One region of the Streptomyces sp. NPDC005485 genome, then DNA from elsewhere that is predicted to be linked to it. Evidence: predicted binding sites of a transcription regulator. Region 1 holds the regulator's gene; each other region holds the start of a gene.
What was found. The regulator HrcA, encoded in region 1, represses chaperone genes, less so after heat shock. The targets are predictions, from matches to a motif close to TTNGCACTCNGNNNNNCNGAGTGCNAA.

Region 2: the regulator HrcA is predicted to act here: its motif matches at 4,087-4,113, upstream of groES (co-chaperone GroES).
Region 3: the regulator HrcA is predicted to act here: its motif matches at 1,917-1,943, upstream of groL (chaperonin GroEL).

What each region holds. Positions count from the first base shown of each region.
Region 1 is NZ_JBEXDZ010000123.1:22,214-28,746, reverse strand. Features, by position in the region: gene ABZS97_RS32175 (DUF3097 domain-containing protein) at 1-692, opposite strand, end outside; gene ABZS97_RS32170 (MBL fold metallo-hydrolase) at 738-1,484, opposite strand; gene hrcA (heat-inducible transcriptional repressor HrcA) at 1,689-2,705, shown strand; gene dnaJ (molecular chaperone DnaJ) at 2,706-3,839, shown strand; gene ABZS97_RS32155 (nitronate monooxygenase) at 4,143-5,234, shown strand; gene ABZS97_RS32150 (16S rRNA (uracil(1498)-N(3))-methyltransferase) at 5,234-5,983, shown strand; gene ABZS97_RS32145 (VOC family protein) at 6,005-6,400, shown strand; gene ABZS97_RS32140 (hypothetical protein) at 6,531-6,533, shown strand, end outside.
Region 2 is NZ_JBEXDZ010000001.1:64,765-71,297, forward strand. Features, by position in the region: gene ABZS97_RS00360 (cell wall-binding repeat-containing protein) at 1-1,333, shown strand, start outside; gene ABZS97_RS00365 (class I SAM-dependent methyltransferase) at 1,311-2,552, opposite strand; gene ABZS97_RS00370 (polysaccharide deacetylase family protein) at 2,625-3,599, shown strand; partial or broken gene ABZS97_RS00375 (polysaccharide deacetylase) at 3,610-3,783, shown strand; gene groES (co-chaperone GroES) at 4,258-4,566, shown strand; gene groL (chaperonin GroEL) at 4,687-6,309, shown strand; gene ABZS97_RS00390 (ester cyclase) at 6,378-6,533, opposite strand, start outside.
Region 3 is NZ_JBEXDZ010000102.1:16,248-22,780, reverse strand. Features, by position in the region: gene thrC (threonine synthase) at 1-802, shown strand, start outside; gene ABZS97_RS28945 (MoaD/ThiS family protein) at 799-1,074, shown strand; gene ABZS97_RS28940 (cold-shock protein) at 1,525-1,731, shown strand; gene groL (chaperonin GroEL) at 2,069-3,694, shown strand; gene ABZS97_RS28930 (NADH:flavin oxidoreductase) at 3,908-5,032, shown strand; gene ABZS97_RS28925 (MFS transporter) at 5,304-6,533, shown strand, end outside.

The sequences.
Region 1 (6,533 bases):
GTGTTCTCGGGCCAGGCCAGGGCGCGGCACACGCCCGTCTTCCAGTCCTGGCCGCGCGGGACGCGGGGCCAGCCGGGGATGCCGACGGACGACGGCTTCACCGCCTCCCAGATGTCGATGTACGGGTGACCCACCACCAGGGCGTACTCGCTCGTCACCGCTTCCGCGATGCGGGACTCCTTGGAGCCGGGCACCAGGTGGTCCACCAGGACCCCCAGCCGCGCGTCCGGCCCCGGAGCGAACTCCTCGACGATCGACGGCAGGTCGTCGACACCCTCCAGGTACTCCACGACCACGCCCTCGATGCGCAGGTCGTCGCCCCAGACCCGCTCGACCAGCTCGGCGTCGTGACGGCCCTCGACGTAGATCCGCCCGGCCCGCGCCACCCGGGCCCGCGCACCCGGCACGGCGACCGAACCGGACGCCGTACGGGTGGGCCGCAGGGGACCGGCGGCGGGGCGGACGAGCGTGACCACCCGGCCCTCCAGGAGGAAGCCGCGCGGCTCCATCGGGAAGACCCGGTGCTTGCCGAAGCGGTCCTCCAGCGTCACCGTGCCAGCCTCGCAGCGGATCACCGCACCGCAGAAACCGGTACCGGGCTCCTCGACCACCAGCCCCGGGTCCGCCGGGACCTCGGGCACGGGCTTGGGCTTCTTCCAGGGCGGGGTCAGGTCCGGAGAGTACTGGCGCATTCGGATGACGATAGGAGAAGCGCCGCGCCGACGCCGTACACCCTCCTACGACACGCCGAAACGGGCCGCCAGCGCGTCCCGCTGCGCCCGGACGAACGCCGCATTCACCGCGGCTCCGTGGCCGGGCACGTACACCGCGTCCTCGCCGCCCAGGTCGAGCAGCCGGTCCAGGGCCGCGGGCCAGTGGGAGGGGACGGCGTCCGGACCGGCCTGCGGCTCGCCGGACTCCTCCACGAGGTCGCCGCAGAAGACGACCTCCGGGGCGGAGGCCGTGGCGGGCACGAGGACCGCCAGGTCGTGGCAGGTGTGGCCCGGGCCGACGTTCGCCAGCAGCACCTGCAGACCGCCGCCCAGGTCGAGGGTCCACTCACCGGACACGACATGGCGGGGACGGGCGAGGAGATCGGCCGCCTCGGCGGCCGCCCGCGCGTCCAGCCCGTTGCGTACGGCGTCCGCGCGCAGTTCCTCCCGGTCGTGGGTGAGGACCGCGTCCACGCCCACCGCGCCGAACACCTCCACCCCCGCGAACGCCGCCGCGCCGAAGACATGGTCGAAGTGCGGGTGGGTGAGCGCGAGGTGCGTCACACGGCGGCCGCCGCCCGGCGGACCCAGGAGCCGCTGCGCCTCGGCGCGCAGCCGCGCGCCCTCGCCCAGGCTCGACCCCGCGTCGATCAGCAGCGCCGCGCCCTCGCCGACCACCAGTCCGGCGGTGCAGTCCCACACGGGAAGCCGCCGCCGCCCGACCCGCGGCGACAGTTCCTCCCACCCCGCCTCTTCCCAAGTCACCTTCATACGCCGACGCTAGCGGCGAGGCGGGTACAGGCACGACATCGCAGGACAGGTCGGTACACGTCGGCATGACATGGCAGGGCCGCCCTTGCCGGGGTCGTACCCCACGGCCGTACACTGGGCCGGGGAACGCTGGCACTCGCATGCGCTGAGTGCCAGGCCAGGAGCAGCTGGAAGACCGCTGGAAGACCGCTGGAGGTGTGCGCGATGCTCAGTGAACGAAGGCTTGAGGTGCTGCGCGCCATCGTCCAGGACTATGTCGGGACCGAGGAGCCGGTCGGCTCCAAGGCGCTCACCGAGCGGCACAGCCTCGGGGTCTCGCCCGCGACCGTCCGCAACGACATGGCGGCCCTGGAGGACGAGGGGTACATCGCCCAGCCGCACACCAGCGCCGGGCGCATCCCCACGGACAAGGGCTATCGGCTCTTCGTCGACAAGCTCGCGGGCGTCAAGCCGATGACCGCACCCGAGCGTCGCGCGATCCAGAACTTCCTGGACGGCGCCGTCGACCTCGACGACGTCGTGGGCCGTACGGTGCGGCTGCTCGCGCAGCTCACCCGGCAGGTCGCCGTCGTGCAGTACCCCTCGCTGACCCGCTCGACGGTGCGGCACGTGGAGCTGCTCTCGCTGGCCCCCGCCCGTGTGATGCTGGTGCTGATCACGGACACCGGCCGGGTCGAGCAGCGCATGATCGACTGTCCGGCGCCGTTCGGGGAGACGTCGCTCGCGGATCTGCGGGCGCGGCTCAACGCCAGGGTCGCGGGCCGCCGCTTCGCGGACGTCCCGCAGCTCGTGCAGGACCTCCCCGACAGCTTCGAGGCGGAGGACCGGGGTACGGTCGCCACGGTGCTCTCCACTCTCCTGGAGACGCTCGTCGAGGAGACCGAGGAGCGGCTGATGATCGGCGGCACCGCCAATCTCACCCGCTTCGGACATGACTTTCCCCTCACTATCCGTCCGGTCCTCGAAGCACTGGAGGAGCAGGTCGTGCTCCTCAAGTTGCTTGGTGAGGCGGGGGATTCGGGCATGACCGTACGGATCGGTCACGAGAACGCGTATGAGGGACTCAACTCCACGTCCGTGGTCTCGGTCGGCTACGGTTCGGGCGTCGAAGCAGTAGCGAAACTTGGCGTGGTCGGACCGACCCGCATGGATTACCCGGGAACGATGGGAGCGGTACGAGCGGTGGCACGGTACGTCGGACAGATCCTGGCGGAGTCGTAAGTGGCCACGGACTACTACGCCGTACTCGGCGTACGCCGCGACGCTTCCCAGGACGAGATCAAGAAGGCGTTCCGGAGGCTCGCCCGCGAGCTGCACCCGGACGTCAATCCCGATCCGAAGACGCAGGAGCGCTTCAAGGAGATCAACGCCGCCTACGAGGTGTTGTCGGACCCGCAGAAGAAGCAGGTCTACGACCTCGGCGGCGACCCGCTGTCCCAGTCGGGCGGCGGCGCGGGAGGCTTCGGAGCCGGCGGCTTCGGGAACTTCTCGGACATCATGGACGCGTTCTTCGGCACGGCGTCGCAGCGCGGGCCACGCTCGCGCACGCGCCGCGGCCAGGACGCCATGATCCGGCTGGAGATCGAGCTCGACGAGGCGGCCTTCGGCACCACGAAGGACATCCAGGTCGACACGGCCGTCGTCTGCACCACCTGCAGTGGTGAGGGCGCGGCGCCGGGGACCACGGCCCAGACGTGTGACATGTGCCGCGGCCGCGGTGAGGTGTCGCAGGTCACCCGGTCCTTCCTCGGCCAGGTCATGACCTCGCGCCCCTGCCCCCAGTGCCAGGGCTTCGGGACCGTCGTCCCGACCCCGTGCCCGGAGTGCGCGGGCGACGGGCGGGTGCGCTCGCGCCGGACCCTGACCGTGAAGATCCCGGCCGGTGTGGACAACGGCACGCGGATCCAGCTCGCGGGCGAGGGCGAGGTCGGCCCCGGCGGCGGTCCCGCCGGCGACCTGTACGTCGAGATCCACGAGCTGCCGCACTCCACGTTCCAGCGGCGCGGCGACGACCTGCACTGCACGGTCACCATCCCGATGACCGCGGCGTCGCTCGGCACGAAGGTGCCGCTGGAGACGCTCGACGGGATGGAGGAGGTCGACATCCGTCCCGGTACGCAGTCCGGGCAGTCGATCCCGCTGCACGGACGCGGTGTCACGCACCTGCGGGGCGGCGGCCGCGGCGACCTCATCGTGCACGTCGAGGTCACCACGCCGACGAAGCTCGACGCCGAGCAGGAGCGGGTGCTGCGGGAGCTTGCGGTGCTGCGTGGCGAGGAACGGCCCACGGGGCAGTTCCAGCCGGGGCAGCAGGGGTTGTTCTCGCGGTTGAAGGATGCGTTCAACGGGCGCTGAGGCGAGTTGCCGAGGGTCTGGCTGGGGGTCCGGGGGTCGACCCCCGGGTGAGCACGGTCAGCCGGGGCAGCAGGGGTTGTTCTCGCGGTTGAAGGACGCCTTCAACGGGCGCTGAGGCGAGTGGGCGGAGGCCAGGGCGGGAGTTTTTCGCCCCCTCCGCCCCTGCCCTTCCCGAACCTGGGGGCTGCGCCCCAGACCCCCCTTTCGCCCTGAACGGGCTCGTCCTCAAACGCCGGACGGGCTGGATGCTCCCCGCGGAAGGGTGGATTCGGACTTGTTCGGGGGACGTGACAACATGCGCTCATGTCCTCCGCACTGACCGATCTTTTCCCGCATCCGATCGTGCAGGCCCCCATGGCGGGCGGAGTCTCCGTCCCGCAGCTCGCCGCCGCTGTGTGCGAGGCCGGGGGGCTCGGGTTCCTGGCTGCCGGGTACAAGACCGCCGACGGTATGTACCAGGAGATCAAGCAGCTGCGCGGGCTCACGGGACGGCCTTTCGGGGTCAATCTGTTCATGCCGCAGCCCGAGTACGCGGACAAGGGCGCGATCGAGGTCTACGCCCACCAGCTGGCCGGTGAGGCCTCCTGGTACTCGACGGAGCTCGGCGACCCGGACAGCGGCCGAGACGACGGCTACGACGCCAAGCTCGCCGTCCTCCTCGACAACCCGGTGCCGGTGGCCTCCTTCCACTTCGGCTGCCCGAGCCGCGAGGTCCTGGACTCCCTCGCGCGCGCCGGCACGCTGACGCTGGTGACCGCGACGACGGTCGAGGAGGCCCTCGCGGTGGAGCGGGCGGGCGCCGCCGCCGTGATCGTGCAGGGCGTCGAGGCGGGTGGCCACCAGGGCACCCACCGTGACAACCCGGAGACCGACGGCACCGGCATCGGACTGCTCTCACTGATCGCGCAGGTCCGCGAGAGCGTGGGGATCCCGATCGTCGCGGCCGGCGGTTTGATGCGCGGCAGCCAGATCGCCGCCGTCCTCGCCGCGGGCGCGAGCGCGGCGCAGCTCGGCACCGCGTTCCTCGCCACCCCCGAGTCCGGCGCCAACACCCTGCACAAGCAGGCACTCACCAATCCGCTCTTCGTCCGTACGGAGCTGACGCGCGCGTTCTCCGGGCGCCCGGCGCGCGGCCTGGTCAACCGCTTCATGCGCGAGCACGGCCCGTACGCGCCCGCCGCCTACCCCCAGGTCCACCACCTCACCTCCGCGCTGCGCAAGGCGGCCGCGAAGGCGGGCGACGCGCAGGGCATGGCGCTGTGGGCGGGACAGGGGCACCGGATGGCCCGCGCACTGCCCGCCGGGCAGCTGGTGGAGGTCCTCACCGCCGAACTCGCGGCCGCGAAGACAGCGTTGTCGGCCTGCCCGGAGCCCCGGACCGGGGGTAACGCCTGATGACCGCACCGGTGTTCGTGGTCGAGGACTTCCGCGCCGGCGACGCCGGACGGTTCGTGCTGGAGGGCCCCGAGGGACGGCACGCCGTCTCCGTGAAGCGGCTGCGGTCGGGCGAGGAGATCGTCCTCACGGACGGCGCCGGGCGGTGGGCCGAGGCCGAGGTGATCGACACCGAGGGCAAGGACCGGCTGATCGTCAGGCTGGGCGAGGTGTCCGAGGAGCCCCCGGAGTCCCCGCGCATCACCGTCGTACAGGCCCTCCCCAAGGGTGACCGCGGTGAGCTCGCCGTGGAGACGATGACGGAGACCGGCGTCGACGCGATCGTCCCCTGGGCCGCCGCCCGCTGCATCACCCAGTGGAAGGGCGAGAGGGGCCTGAAGGCGCTCGCCAAGTGGCGTGCCACCGCCCGCGAGGCCGGCAAGCAGTCCCGCCGGGTCCGCTTCCCGGAGATCGCGGACGCGGCAACGACCAAGCAGGTTGCCGCACTTCTCGCCAAAGCCGACTTCGCCGCCGTACTGCACGAGGACCGTGACTACGGCAGCGAGGCGCTCGCGACCGCCGAACTCCCCGCCACGGGCGAGATCGTGCTGGTCGTGGGGCCCGAAGGAGGCGTGTCCCCCGAGGAGTTGGCGCTCTTCGGGGACTCAGGTGCGAAGGCGTACCGTCTCGGGCGTAGCGTGCTGCGCACATCGACCGCCGGGACGGCGGCGACGGCGCTGCTGCTGGGCCGCACGGGCCGCTGGGCCTGACCGACACCCGTAGGAGGACGCGTGGAACTCGCACAGGTAAGGCTGCTCGTCTCGGACTTTCCCGCCTGCTACCACTTCTACGCCGAAGTCCTCGGCCTCAAGCCCCAGTCCGGGGCGACGGAGGGGCCCTACGAGAAGTTCAGCCCCGCCATAGGCTCGGCGGGCATCGCCCTCCAGGACCGCTCGATGATGGCCGAGGTCCTCGGGGAACTGGGCGACTCGGCGACCGGCCACCGCTCGCTGGTGGTGCTGCGCGTCGACGACCTGGACGCCCACTGCGAGGCCGTCGCCTCCCGCGGCGGGGAGATCGTGCACGGCCCGGCCCCCATGACCGACCGTATGCGCGTGGCCCACCTCAAGGACCCGGAGGGCAACCTCGTGGAGCTTCAGGAGTGGCTGCTGCTGCGCAGCGGCTGACCAGCGCGTCCAACGACGGCCGGCCGCCGGGCTCACCGGCGTACGCGTACGCCGGATTGTGACTTGAGCGGGGACGGAGTGGCCGCATGCGGTCTACCGCGGCGGCCGCGGCAGTGGCACCCTGCCGTCTATG
Region 2 (6,533 bases), on a different contig from region 1:
CACCACCGAAGCCCGCCACCACGGCGCCCCCTCCTGGTCGCCGACCGGCAAGCGGATCGTCTTCGACGCCGACACCTCGAACGACAGCGGCAGCGTGCACACGACGGAGTACGTCGACGTGGCCACCGGCGCGTTCACGAAGGTCGGGGGCCACCAGAGCGGCCACTTCGGCTACAACCCCTCCTGGCAGCCGCTGCGCAAGAACGGCACCGGCCGGGTCTGGGGCACCGACACCTACGACTCCAACATCGCCTCCTCGCACTGGAGTTGGAACACCGTCGGCCAGAGCCGGCCGGGCCTGCTGGACGCCAAGGCCGCGGTGCTGATCAACCGGGACGACTCGGCGTACTCGCTCACCGCGCCCGCACTGGCCGGCAAGAAGCGCGGGCCGGTGCTGATGACCCCGAAGAGCGGGCTGTCGTCGGCGGTGAAGGCCGAACTGAAGCGGACGCTGAAGCCGGGTGCGAACGTCTACCTCGTCGGCGGCACGTCCATCCTCAGCAGCACGGTCTCCTCGCAGGTGACGTCGCTCGGCTTCACCCCCAAGCGCCTTGCGGGCGTGTCCCGTTACTCGACGTCGGTCGCGGTGGCGAAGTCCATCACCAGCAGCCCGGAGTACGTGTTCCTGGCGACCGGCACCGACTACCACTCGGCCCTCGCGGCGGCCTCCGCGGCCGGCTCCGACGGCACGAGCAGCACGGCCACCGTCGTCCTCAACGACGGCAACAAGCTGACCGACTCGGTGAAGGGCTACCTCAACGGCCTGAACCCGGACAAGACCATGGTCATCCCGGTGGGCGCCTCGGCGAAGTACGCGCTGACGCACACGTACCTCTCCCACTGGCCCTCGACGTACACGTACTACCCGATCACCGCGAGCACTCACGAGGCGACCTCGGTCGCCGTCGCCAAGTTCTGGTGGACCGCGCCGAGCCAGGCCGCGCTCGCCTACACCAACACCTGGCGCGGCGGTGTCTCGGCCGGTGCGGCGATGAACGTCTACGGCCCGGTGCTGTGGACCTCGCGCGACACCTTGTCCGGCGACGCGAAGAACTACCTGCTGCGCGAGTCCGCGAGCGTGCAGTTCGTGGCCGGCTTCGGCGGTACGGGATCGATCGCGTCGGGCACGCTGGACACGGCGGGCGCCTCGATCAGTGCGAGCAGCAGCCAGTTCGTCTACCACCCCTACTACAAGGGCGTGGAGCCCGCGGACACGCGGCAGAGCACCTTCGCGCTGCGCACGAACGACGGCGCGGCGCACACGGTGGAGCGGTCCGGACCGATGGGCGCCGAGCCGAACCTGGACGCGCTCAGGACGGTCCGGCACCAGTAGCGGTTGCCGCGCCGGTAGCGGCGGACGGCTTCGCGGGTGCCCCGATCAGCATGGTCGGGGCGCCCGCGACCCGCGTCAGGAACACGGTCGCGGAGTGCGGCCCGTGCCCCTTCGGCAGTACCTTGCGCCGCAACTCCTCCGGCTCCACGGCCGACCCGCGCTTCTTCACCGTCAGCACCCCGACCCCGCGCTCCCGCAGCAGCGCCTTCAACTTCTTGACGCCGAAGGGGAGTTGATCGGTGATCTCGTACGCCGTCGCATACGCAGTCGACCGCAGTTCGTCCGCCGTGACGTAGGCGATGCTCTCGTCGACGAGCCCGCCGTCCAGTTCCTCGGCGACCTCGGCGACCAGATGAGCGCGGATGGCGGCCCCGTCGGGCTCGTACAAGTACCGCCCCACCGGCCGTACTCGAGGATCGGGCAGCCCGCGCCCGCGCAGGACGCGCGGCCCGGGAAGCAGGGTGGCCCGCACGAGCCCCGGCTCCGTGCCGAACCACAGCACGGCCTCCTTCACGTCCCCGCCGTCCGAGATCCACTCGGCCTCCGCCTCGGCGGGTACGGCCTCGTGCGGAATGCCGGGGGCGACCTTCAGCGCGGCTCTTGGTGCCTTCAGGGCCGCCTCGACCGCCCATGACAGCGGCGGCGAGTACGCCTCGGGGTCGAAGATCCGGCCTCGCCCACCGCGCCGCGCCGGGTCCACGAAGACGGCGTCGTACGACGACGTGTCCACCTCCGTCACATCCGTCTCGCGCACCTCGATCAGGTCCCCCAGCCCGAGCGCCTCGGCGTTCGCGCGCGCCACCGCCGCCGTCAGCGGGTCCCGGTCGACGGCGAGGACCCTGATCCCGGCGCGGGCCAGCGCGATCGCGTCGCCGCCGATCCCGCAGCACAGGTCCGCCACGGACCGCACGCCCAGCTCCTCGAACCGCCGGGCGCGGTACGCCGCCACGCTCGTCCGCGTCGACTGCTCGACCCCGTTCGGCGTGAAGAACATCCGCTCCGCGTCCGCGGCCCCGAACTTCGCCGCCGCCCGCTGCCGCAGCCGCGCCTGGCCGAGCGCCGCCGAGACCAGCTCGACCGGGTGCTCGCGGCGCAGCCGGGTCGCGACGGCCAGCTCCTGCGCCGGGTCGGTGCCGCGCACCTCGTCGAGGAGGGCGCGGCCCTCGGGGGTGAGCAGGGCGGCGAAGGAGAGGTCGTTCACCAGGTCATTGTGGGCCAGTCGGTGGACGGTGTGCTTCCGGCCGCGGTGTCGGGGCCCCGCGCGGGCCGTGGCCTGGGAAGATCCGGCCCCATGCGACTAGTAGGACAAAATGAAGAAAACCGCATGAAGCTCGCAGGCCGGGCGCGCCGTCCCGCGCACGCACGGCGCAGGAGACGGCCGCGCGCCCGCGCCCGCGGCGCGATCGCCGTACTCGCCGTAGCCGCCCTCGCCTCCGGCTGCGCCGAGAACGCCCCCAGCGCCCGTGTACGGCCCGCCCCCGGCCAACAGCCACTGAAGGCACCGCCCGCGCGCGCCCTGGACACGTACGCCTCCCACCTGCGCGCCGCGTACGCCGCGCGCGTGGCCGCGGCGAAGCGCTGGGGCCTGGCGAAGGTGCCGCTCGCGGCACCGGCACCCCCGGCGCACAAGCCGCTGATCAGGGCACGCAAGGGCTTCGAGGTGGACGGCCAGGAGGATCTGCCCCCGGTCTTCACCACCATCCCCACCAAGGACAGGGTCGTCTTCCTGACCATCGACGACGGCGCCGAGAAGGACCCGGCGTTCCTGCGGATGATGAGCGAGCTGCGGATCCCGTACACCGCCTTCCTCAGCGACTACCTGGTGAAGGACAACTACGGCTACTTCAAGAAGATGCGGGACCGCGGTGTCGTGCTGAACAACCACACCCTCCACCACCCGTACCTTCCCGGACTCTCCTACGAGCGTCAGAAGCACGAGATCTGCGGCATGCAGGACATCATGGCCAAGCAGTACGGAAAGCGCCCGAAGCTCTTCCGCCCGCCCTATGGCAACTACAACGAGGACACCCTGCGTGCGGCGAAGTCCTGCGGCATCAAGTACGCCCCGATCTGGGACGAGGAGGTCTACGTCGACCACTGGGAGTACCGCGAGTGGGACCAGGACCTGCACCCCGGCGACATCGTCCTCACCCACTTCCGCGGCCGGAAGGACTGGAAGGGGACCATGCCCGACATGGTCCGCCGCTTCCTGAAGAAGGTCACGGACGAGGGCTACGCGGTGGCGCGACTGGAGGACTACCTGTGAAGGACCGACCATGAGGCCGCGCGCCCTGGCCGCCGCGCTGCTCGCCCCCCTGCTGCTCGCCCCGCTGGCCGGCTGCGCCCAGTCCGTCGACCCCATCGAACGCCTGGGCAAGAAGGCCGCACAGCGGGTCCGCCCGCACGGCCCGACCGTCGCCGACTACCGCCGCCGAGGCCTGCCCGCCCCCCACGCCCCGACACGCCCCTCCTCACCCACACCGTCGCCCACGAAGGCGCCCACGAGACCGCCCACGCCGACGCTCCGGCCGCGTTAGCCCGCCAGGCGCCTGACCGGCGGGGGTTTCGGCTCGTCCGGCGTGCGAGACCGGTGGCATTTCAGCCCGTCCGGCGTTTGAGGCCGGTGGTATTTCAGCCCGTCCGGCGTTTGAGGACGAGCGCGTCAGCGCGACACGGGGGTCTGGGGGCGGAGCCCCCAGGGGCGGCCCACCCCGGCCCCGGGCGCCCAAAACCTGCCGCCGCGCCGCAGGCAATTGGCACTCCGCTTGACCGAGTGCTAATCGCGGTCATAGTCTCGGGTCTGGCACTCCCCCCTGGAGAGTGCCAATAGCGACGGGCAGATCCGGCACCCGCGACGACGGATCCACCTGGTCGCCACCTCAGACAGTTAACCCCGTGAGATCTCCGAAGGGGGAGGTCGGATCGTGACGACCACCAGCTCCAAGGTTGCCATCAAGCCGCTCGAGGACCGCATTGTGGTCCAGCCGCTCGACGCCGAGCAGACCACGGCCTCTGGCCTGGTCATTCCGGACACCGCCAAGGAGAAGCCCCAGGAGGGCGTCGTCCTGGCCGTGGGCCCGGGCCGCTTCGAGAACGGCGAGCGCCTGCCGCTCGACGTGAAGGTCGGCGACATCGTGCTGTACAGCAAGTACGGCGGCACCGAGGTGAAGTACAGCGGCGAGGAGTACCTCGTCCTCTCGGCTCGCGACGTGCTCGCGATCATCGAGAAGTAGTTCACCTTTAAGCAAATAGTGCTTTGAACTGCGCCCCTGGCCCCCGCAATCGCTGAGAAGCCGGGTGCCTGGGGCGCAGTTTCGTTCTCCCTAGATTTCCGAGAGGGCTGAATCGCTCCCATGGCGAAGATCCTGAAGTTCGACGAGGACGCCCGTCGCGCCCTCGAGCGCGGCGTCAACAAGCTTGCCGACACGGTCAAGGTGACGATCGGCCCCAAGGGCCGCAACGTCGTCATCGACAAGAAGTTCGGCGCCCCCACCATCACCAACGACGGTGTCACGATCGCCCGCGAGGTCGAGCTCGACGACCCGTACGAGAACCTCGGCGCCCAGCTGGTGAAGGAGGTGGCGACCAAGACCAACGACATCGCGGGTGACGGTACGACCACCGCCACCGTGCTGGCCCAGGCGCTCGTCCGCGAGGGTCTGCGCAACGTCGCGGCCGGCGCGTCGCCCGCCCTCCTGAAGAAGGGCATCGACGCCGCGGTCAAGGCCGTGTCCGAGGAGCTCCTCGAGACCGCCCGTCCGATCGACGACAAGTCGGACATCGCCGCCGTCGCAGCGCTCTCCGCGCAGGACTCGCAGGTCGGCGAGCTCATCGCCGAGGCGATGGACAAGGTCGGCAAGGACGGTGTCATCACCGTCGAGGAGTCCAACACCTTCGGCCTGGAGCTGGACTTCACCGAGGGCATGGCCTTCGACAAGGGCTACCTGTCCCCGTACATGGTGTCCGACCAGGAACGTATGGAGGCCGTCCTCGACGACCCGTACATCCTGATCCACCAGGGCAAGATCAGCTCCATCCAGGACCTGCTGCCGCTGCTTGAGAAGGTCATCCAGACCAACGCCTCCAAGCCGCTGCTGATCATCGCCGAGGACGTCGAGGGCGAGGCCCTGTCGACCCTGGTCGTGAACAAGATCCGCGGCACGTTCAACGCGGTCGCGGTCAAGGCCCCCGGCTTCGGTGACCGCCGCAAGGCCATGCTCGGCGACATCGCCACCCTCACCGGTGGTCAGGTCATCGCCGAGGAGGTCGGCCTCAAGCTCGACCAGGTCGGCCTGGACGTGCTGGGCACCGCCCGCCGCGTCACGGTCACCAAGGACGACACGACCATCGTCGACGGCGGCGGCGACAGCGCCGACGTCTCGGGCCGCGTCAACCAGATCAAGGCCGAGATCGAGAACACGGACTCCGACTGGGACCGCGAGAAGCTCCAGGAGCGCCTCGCGAAGCTGGCCGGCGGCGTGTGCGTGATCAAGGTCGGCGCCGCCACCGAGGTGGAGCTGAAGGAGAAGAAGCACCGTCTGGAGGACGCCATCTCCGCGACCCGCGCCGCGGTCGAGGAGGGCATCGTCTCCGGTGGTGGCTCCGCGCTCGTCCACGCCGTGAAGGTCCTGGAGGGCAACCTCGACAAGACCGGCGACGAGGCCACCGGTGTCGCGGTCGTGCGCCGCGCCGCTGTCGAGCCGCTGCGCTGGATCGCCGAGAACGCCGGCCTGGAGGGTTACGTCATCACCTCCAAGGTCGCCGAGCTCGACAAGGGCCAGGGCTTCAACGCCGCGACCGGCGAGTACGGCGACCTGGTCAAGCAGGGCGTCATCGACCCGGTCAAGGTCACCCGCTCCGCCCTGGAGAACGCCGCCTCCATCGCCTCCCTGCTCCTCACGACCGAGACCCTGGTCGTCGAGAAGCCGGCCGAGGAGGAGGCCGAGGCCGGTCACGGCCACGGGCACTCCCACTGACGTACGTCGGTAGGTAAGCGGCAGGAAGGCCCGGCACTCCAGGAGTGCCGGGCCTTTCCGCTGCCGTACTACTGCTCCAAGGCGTCCAGCGCCCCGAGTTGGGCCATCAGTCCGAGCCGGTCGTACTCCCACCAGCCCTCGACGATCTTGCCGTCCTCACGGCAGCGGAAGATCGTCGAGCCGGTCATGGAGACCTTCCTGCCGGTCGCCGCAAGGCCCATGAA
Region 3 (6,533 bases), on a different contig from region 1:
CGCCCGGGCCGGCTTCCGCTCCTGCGTGTTCATCCCGCACGACCTGGAGCAGGGCAAGGTCGTCATGGCCGCGATCTACGGCGGCGAGCTCGTCGGCATCGAGGGCAACTACGACGACGTGAACCGCTTCTGCTCCGAGCTGATCGGCGACCCGGCCGGCGAGGGCTGGGGCTTCGTCAACGTCAACCTGCGCCCGTACTACGCGGAGGGCAGCAAGACCCTGGCGTACGAGATCTGCGAGCAGCTCGGCTGGCAGCTGCCCGACCAGCTCGTGGTGCCCATCGCCTCCGGCTCCCAGCTCACGAAGATCGACAAGGGGCTGCAGGAGCTGATCAAGCTCGGCCTCGTCGAGGACAAGCCGTACAAGATCTTCGGCGCCCAGGCCGAGGGCTGCTCGCCGGTGTCCGTCGCCTACAAGGCCGGCCACGACGTCGTACGCCCGCAGAAGCCGAACACCATCGCCAAGTCGCTCGCCATCGGCAACCCGGCCGACGGGCCGTACGTGCTCGACATCGCACGCCGTACCGGCGGTGCGGTGGAGGACGTGAACGACGAGCAGGTCGTGGACGCGATCAAGCTGCTCGCGCGGACGGAGGGCATCTTCGCCGAGACGGCGGGTGGCGTGACGGTGGGTGTCGCGAAGAAGCTGATCGAGAACGGTCTGCTCGACCCGACCCTGACCACCGTCGTGCTGAACACCGGCGACGGCCTCAAGACCCTGGACGCGGTGGCCGGCACCGGCCTGACCGCGACCATCCGCCCGAACCTGGACTCCTTCCGAGAGGCTGGCCTCGCATCATGAGCGTCAACGTCCGCATCCCCACCATCCTGCGCACCTACACCGGCGGCCAGGCCGAGGTGAGCGCCGAGGGCGCGACCCTCGCCGACGTCATCGCCGACCTGGAGAAGAACCACACGGGCATCGCCGCCCGCGTTCTCGACGACCAGGGCAAGCTGCGCCGCTTCGTCAACGTGTACGTCAACGACGACGACGTCCGCTTCGAGCAGGGTCTGGAGACGGTGACGCCGGACGGCGCGGGCGTCTCGATCATCCCGGCCGTCGCCGGAGGCTGACCGCCCCTTTCGTTACCTTCGGTAACGGCTGTCACTCATTGTTCATCGAATTGCCCTCTCCGTAAGAGAAACGGAGGGGGCAATTCTGTATGGTTGAGCGCGGTACAGTTGGGGAACCTGCTTCGCTTTCCGAGTCGTCCTCATGCCGGGCGCATATGAGTTCTCGCCCGACACCCGATAAGAAGCAGCCAAAGTGCCCCATCATTTCTAGCCGTTTATGGCATTTATGGGGCCCGACTTGCCCTGAATCTGCGCAAATTCTCCGCATTTTCCCGATCGGTCATGCCCAGAATTCTCGTCCGATTGACCTGTTGCAGACGGCAGTTGGACAGATACATTCAGCCGCGGTCGACGCGTTCCGGCGCACACCCCCAACCGTTGGGGGGTGAGGTCTGACCCGGATCCACGAAGTGTGGATCTGTGCAAGGGCCAGTAATAGGGGAGTTAGGCATGGCTCAGGGCACCGTCAAGTGGTTCAACGCGGAGAAGGGGTACGGCTTCATCGCGGTCGACGGTGGTGCGGATGTATTCGTCCACTACAGCGCGATTCAGATGGACGGCTACCGCACCCTTGAAGAGGGCCAGCGGGTCGAGTTCGAGATCTCGCAGGGTCAGAAGGGGCCGCAGGCGGACATGGTCCGACTGGCTGCCGGCTGAAGCACGCGCCGACTGAACACAAACAGCGACGTGACGAAGGGCTCGTACCTCCAGGGGTACGAGCCCTTCGGCGTGCCCAGGGATGCGGGCGGACGGCCCCGCGCCCCGCGCACGCGCCCCCCTGCTCACCTGGGGATCAACCCGAGCCGCTTGCACTCGGCAGGGGCGAGTGCTAATCATTGGCGTTAGCACTCTGAAGGTGAGAGTGATAACGAGGACCGGGTCGGTGAGGCTCGCAGGCCAAGTGGGGCAAGGAACCACGAGGCCGGCAGGCCGTCCGTCGCGGGCGCGGGCGCGGTCCTGGAGATTCCACCCCAGTCCGGGAGGACCACTTCACATGGCCAAGATCATCGCGTTCGACGAGGAGGCACGGCGCGGTCTCGAGCGCGGGATGAACCAGCTCGCCGACGCCGTCAAGGTCACCCTTGGCCCCAAGGGCCGCAACGTCGTCCTCGAGAAGAAGTGGGGCGCCCCCACGATCACCAACGATGGTGTTTCCATCGCCAAGGAGATCGAGCTCGAGGACCCGTACGAGAAGATCGGCGCCGAGCTGGTCAAGGAAGTCGCCAAGAAGACGGACGACGTCGCCGGTGACGGTACGACCACGGCGACCGTTCTGGCGCAGGCGCTGGTCCGCGAGGGCCTGCGCAACGTAGCCGCCGGTGCCAACCCGATGGCCCTCAAGCGCGGTATCGAGAAGGCCGTCGAGGCCGTCTCCGGTGCCCTCCTTGAGCAGGCCAAGGATGTCGAGACCAAGGAGCAGATCGCTTCCACGGCCTCCATCTCCGCCGCCGACACCCAGATCGGCGAGCTCATCGCCGAGGCCATGGACAAGGTCGGCAAGGAAGGCGTCATCACCGTCGAGGAGTCCCAGACCTTCGGTCTGGAGCTGGAGCTCACCGAGGGTATGCGCTTCGACAAGGGCTACATCTCGGCGTACTTCGCCACCGACATGGAGCGTATGGAGGCCGTCCTCGACGACCCGTACATCCTGATCGCGAACTCCAAGATCGCGAACGTCAAGGACCTGCTCCCGCTCCTGGAGAAGGTCATGCAGGGCGGCAAGCCGCTGCTGATCATCGCCGAGGACGTCGAGGGCGAGGCCCTGTCGACCCTGGTCGTCAACAAGATCCGTGGCACCTTCAAGTCCGTCGCCGTCAAGGCCCCGGGCTTCGGTGACCGCCGCAAGGCCATGCTCGGCGACATCGCCATCCTCACGGGCGGCGAGGTCATCTCCGAGGAGGTCGGCCTCAAGCTGGAGAACGCCGGTCTCGACCTGCTGGGCCGTGCCCGCAAGGTGGTCATCACCAAGGACGAGACGACGATCGTCGACGGCTCGGGCTCGGCGGACCAGGTTGCCGGTCGCGTCAACCAGATCCGCGCCGAGATCGAGAACAGCGACTCGGACTACGACCGCGAGAAGCTCCAGGAGCGTCTGGCGAAGCTGGCCGGCGGCGTGGCCGTCATCAAGGCCGGTGCCGCCACCGAGGTCGAGCTCAAGGAGCGCAAGCACCGCATCGAGGACGCCGTTCGCAACGCGAAGGCGGCCGTCGAGGAGGGCATCGTCGCCGGTGGTGGCGTGGCCCTGCTCCAGGCTTCCTCGGTCTTCGAGAAGCTCGAGCTCTCGGGTGACGAGGCGACCGGCGCCAACGCCGTGAAGCTCGCCCTGGAGGCCCCGCTCAAGCAGATCGCCGTCAACGGTGGTCTCGAGGGTGGCGTCATCGTCGAGAAGGTGCGCAACCTGCCCGTCGGTCACGGCCTGAACGCCGCGACCGGTGAGTACGTCGACATGATCGCCGAAGGCATCATCGACCCGGCGAAGGTCACGCGCTCTGCCCTGCAGAACGCCGCGTCCATCGCCGCGCTGTTCCTGACCACCGAGGCCGTCATCGCCGACAAGCCGGAGAAGGCCGCCGCGGGCGGCGCTCCGGGCGGCATGCCGGGCGGTGACATGGACTTCTGATCCTTCACGGATCGGCGGAGTCTGTCAGTTCCGAGGGCGGTACCCCTTCTTGGAGGGGGTACCGCCCTCGGGCGTATCCGGGATCACACCCCGACCGGCGGATACGGGCGGAATTCCGGGGTCTGCGGAGCCGTTGACATGGGAGAGTCGATGCATGCGCACATACCGTGCGTTATGTCCCCCGGTGAGTCCCGAAGTCCCAAGGAGTTCCGCGTGTCCCTCAGTGCCCCCGCCGGCCGTGCGGCCGAGATCCTGTCCCGGCCCGTCTCCATCAACGGTCTGACCGTCCCGAACCGGATCGCGATGGCGCCCATGACCCGGCAGTTCTCCCCGGGCGGCGTTCCCGGCGAGGACGTGAGCGGGTACTACGCCCGCCGGGCCGCCGCGGGCGTCGGCCTGATCGTCACCGAGGGCACGTACGTCGGCCACGAGTCGGCCGGGCAGAGCGACAGCATCCCGCGCTTCCACGGCGAGGAGCAGCTCGCGGGCTGGGCGAAGGTCGCCGACGCGGTGCACGCGGCGGGCGGCACGATCGTGCCGCAGCTCTGGCACATCGGCATGGTGCGCCGGGCGGGCGAGCCGCCGTTCGCGGACGCCCCTGCCGTCGGCCCCTCCGGCCTTCACAAGGAGGGCGGCAAGGTCACCGGCAAGGCCATGACGCAGACCGACCTCGACGACGTCATCGGCGCCTTCGCCGCGGCCGCCGCCGACGCCGAGCGCATCGGCTTCGACGGGGTCGAGCTGCACGGCGCCCACGGCTACCTGATCGACCAGTTCCTGTGGGCCGGCACCAACGTCCGCACCGACGGGTACGGCGGTGACCCCGTCGCCCGTACGAAGTTCGCGGCGGAGATCGTGGCCGCGGTGCGCGCCGCCGTCTCCCCGGACTTCCCGGTCATCTTCCGCTACTCGCAGTGGAAGCAGCAGGCGTACGACGCCCGGATCGCCGAGTCCCCGGAGGAGCTGGAGGCGATCCTGACGCCGCTCGCCGAGGCCGGAGTGGACGCCTTCCACGCCTCCACCCGCCGCTACTGGGTGCCCGAGTTCGACGGCTCGGACCTCAACCTGGCCGGCTGGACGAAGAAGATCACCGGCAAGCCCGCCATCACGGTCGGCTCGGTCGGCCTGGACGGCGAGTTCCTCAAGGCCTTCGAGGGCGAGGGTTCCGCCGTCAAGGGCATCGACGACCTCCTCGACCGCCTGGAGCGCGACGAGTTCGACATGGTCGCCATCGGCCGCGCGCTGCTTCAGGACCCGCAGTGGGCGGCGAAGGTCCTGGCGGGCCGCTACGACGAGCTGGCGGCGTACGACGCGGCTTCGCTGGGGTCGTTGAGCTGAGCTGAGGCGAGCGCGCCGCGTGGCGCGCGCTGCACGCTCCTGAGTTTGGCCGCACGCCCCTGAGTTTGTGAGGGCGGCACCCACGAGTTTGTGAGGGCGGCACCCCGACATCGGTCGGGGTGCCGCCCTCAGGCGTGTCCGGGGTGGGCGTGCGGGGGTCCGACGGTGCTGATCTGGTCACCTTGCTTAAGTCAATCAAGTGACTTAAGCTTGCGTAAGTCAAGTAGTTCGGTAGGTCGCACAGTCCCGCTCATCCGACGGAGGCCCTTCCATGTCCGACGCCCTCGCCCGACCCGCCGCGGCGGGCGGTTCCGCCCCGCCGCGGTCGAACGCCGTGGTGGCGGTCCTGGCCTTCGCCGGAATCGTGGTCTCGCTGATGCAGACCCTCGTCATCCCGATCGTGCCCGAGCTGCCCAAGTACCTCGACGCCTCGGCGTCGAACACCGCCTGGGCCATCACCGCCACGCTGCTGGCCGCCGCCGTCGCCACCCCGGTCGCGGGCCGCCTCGGCGACATGTTCGGCAAGCGCCGCATGCTCCTGGTCAGCCTGGTGCTGCTGGTCACCGGTTCACTCGTCGTCGCGATGGCCGACTCGCTGGTCCCGGCCATCGTCGGCCGCACTCTCCAGGGCCTCGCGGCCGCCGTGGTCCCGCTCGGCATCAGCGTCATGCGGGACGTGCTGCCCGCCGAGCGGCTCGCCGGGTCGACCGCGCTGATGAGCGCCTCGCTCGGGGTGGGCGGCGCCCTCGGTCTGCCCGCCGCCGCCTTCATCGCCGACAACTTCGACTGGCACATCCTGTTCTGGACGTCCGCCTCGCTCGGCGTCGTCGCCTTCGCGCTCGTCCTGACGTTCGTACCGGAGTCCAAGGTCCGCACCGGCGGCCGCTTCGACCTGGTCGGCTCCATCGGTATGGCCATCGGTCTGGTGTCCCTGCTGCTGGCCGTCTCCAAGGGCGCCGACTGGGGCTGGACGAGCGGGACCGTCCTCGGTCTCTTCGCCGTGGCGCTCCTCGTGCTGGTGGCGTGGGGCTTCTACGAGCTGCGCACCGCCCAGCCGCTGGTGGACCTGCGCACCACCGTGCGCCGCCAGGTGCTGTTCACCAACCTCGCGTCCATCGCGTTCGGCTTCTCGATGTTCGCCATGTCGCTGGTCCTGCCGCAGCTGCTCCAGCTGCCCGAACAGACCGGCTACGGCCTCGGCAGGTCCATGATGACCGTCGGTCTCGTGATGGCCCCGCAGGGTCTGGTGATGATGGCCATGGCGCCCGTCTCCGCCGCGATCACCAAGACGAAGGGCCCGAAGATCACGCTGATGTGCGGCGCCGTCATCGTCGCCGCGGGCTACGGCCTCAACATCCTGCTGATGTCCGAGGTCTGGCACCTCGTCCTGGTCTCCTGCGTCATCGGCGCCGGTGTCGGCTTCGCCTACGGCGCCATGCCCGCCCTCATCATGGGCGCCGTGCCCGCCTCCGAGACGGGCGCCGCGAACAGCCTCAACACC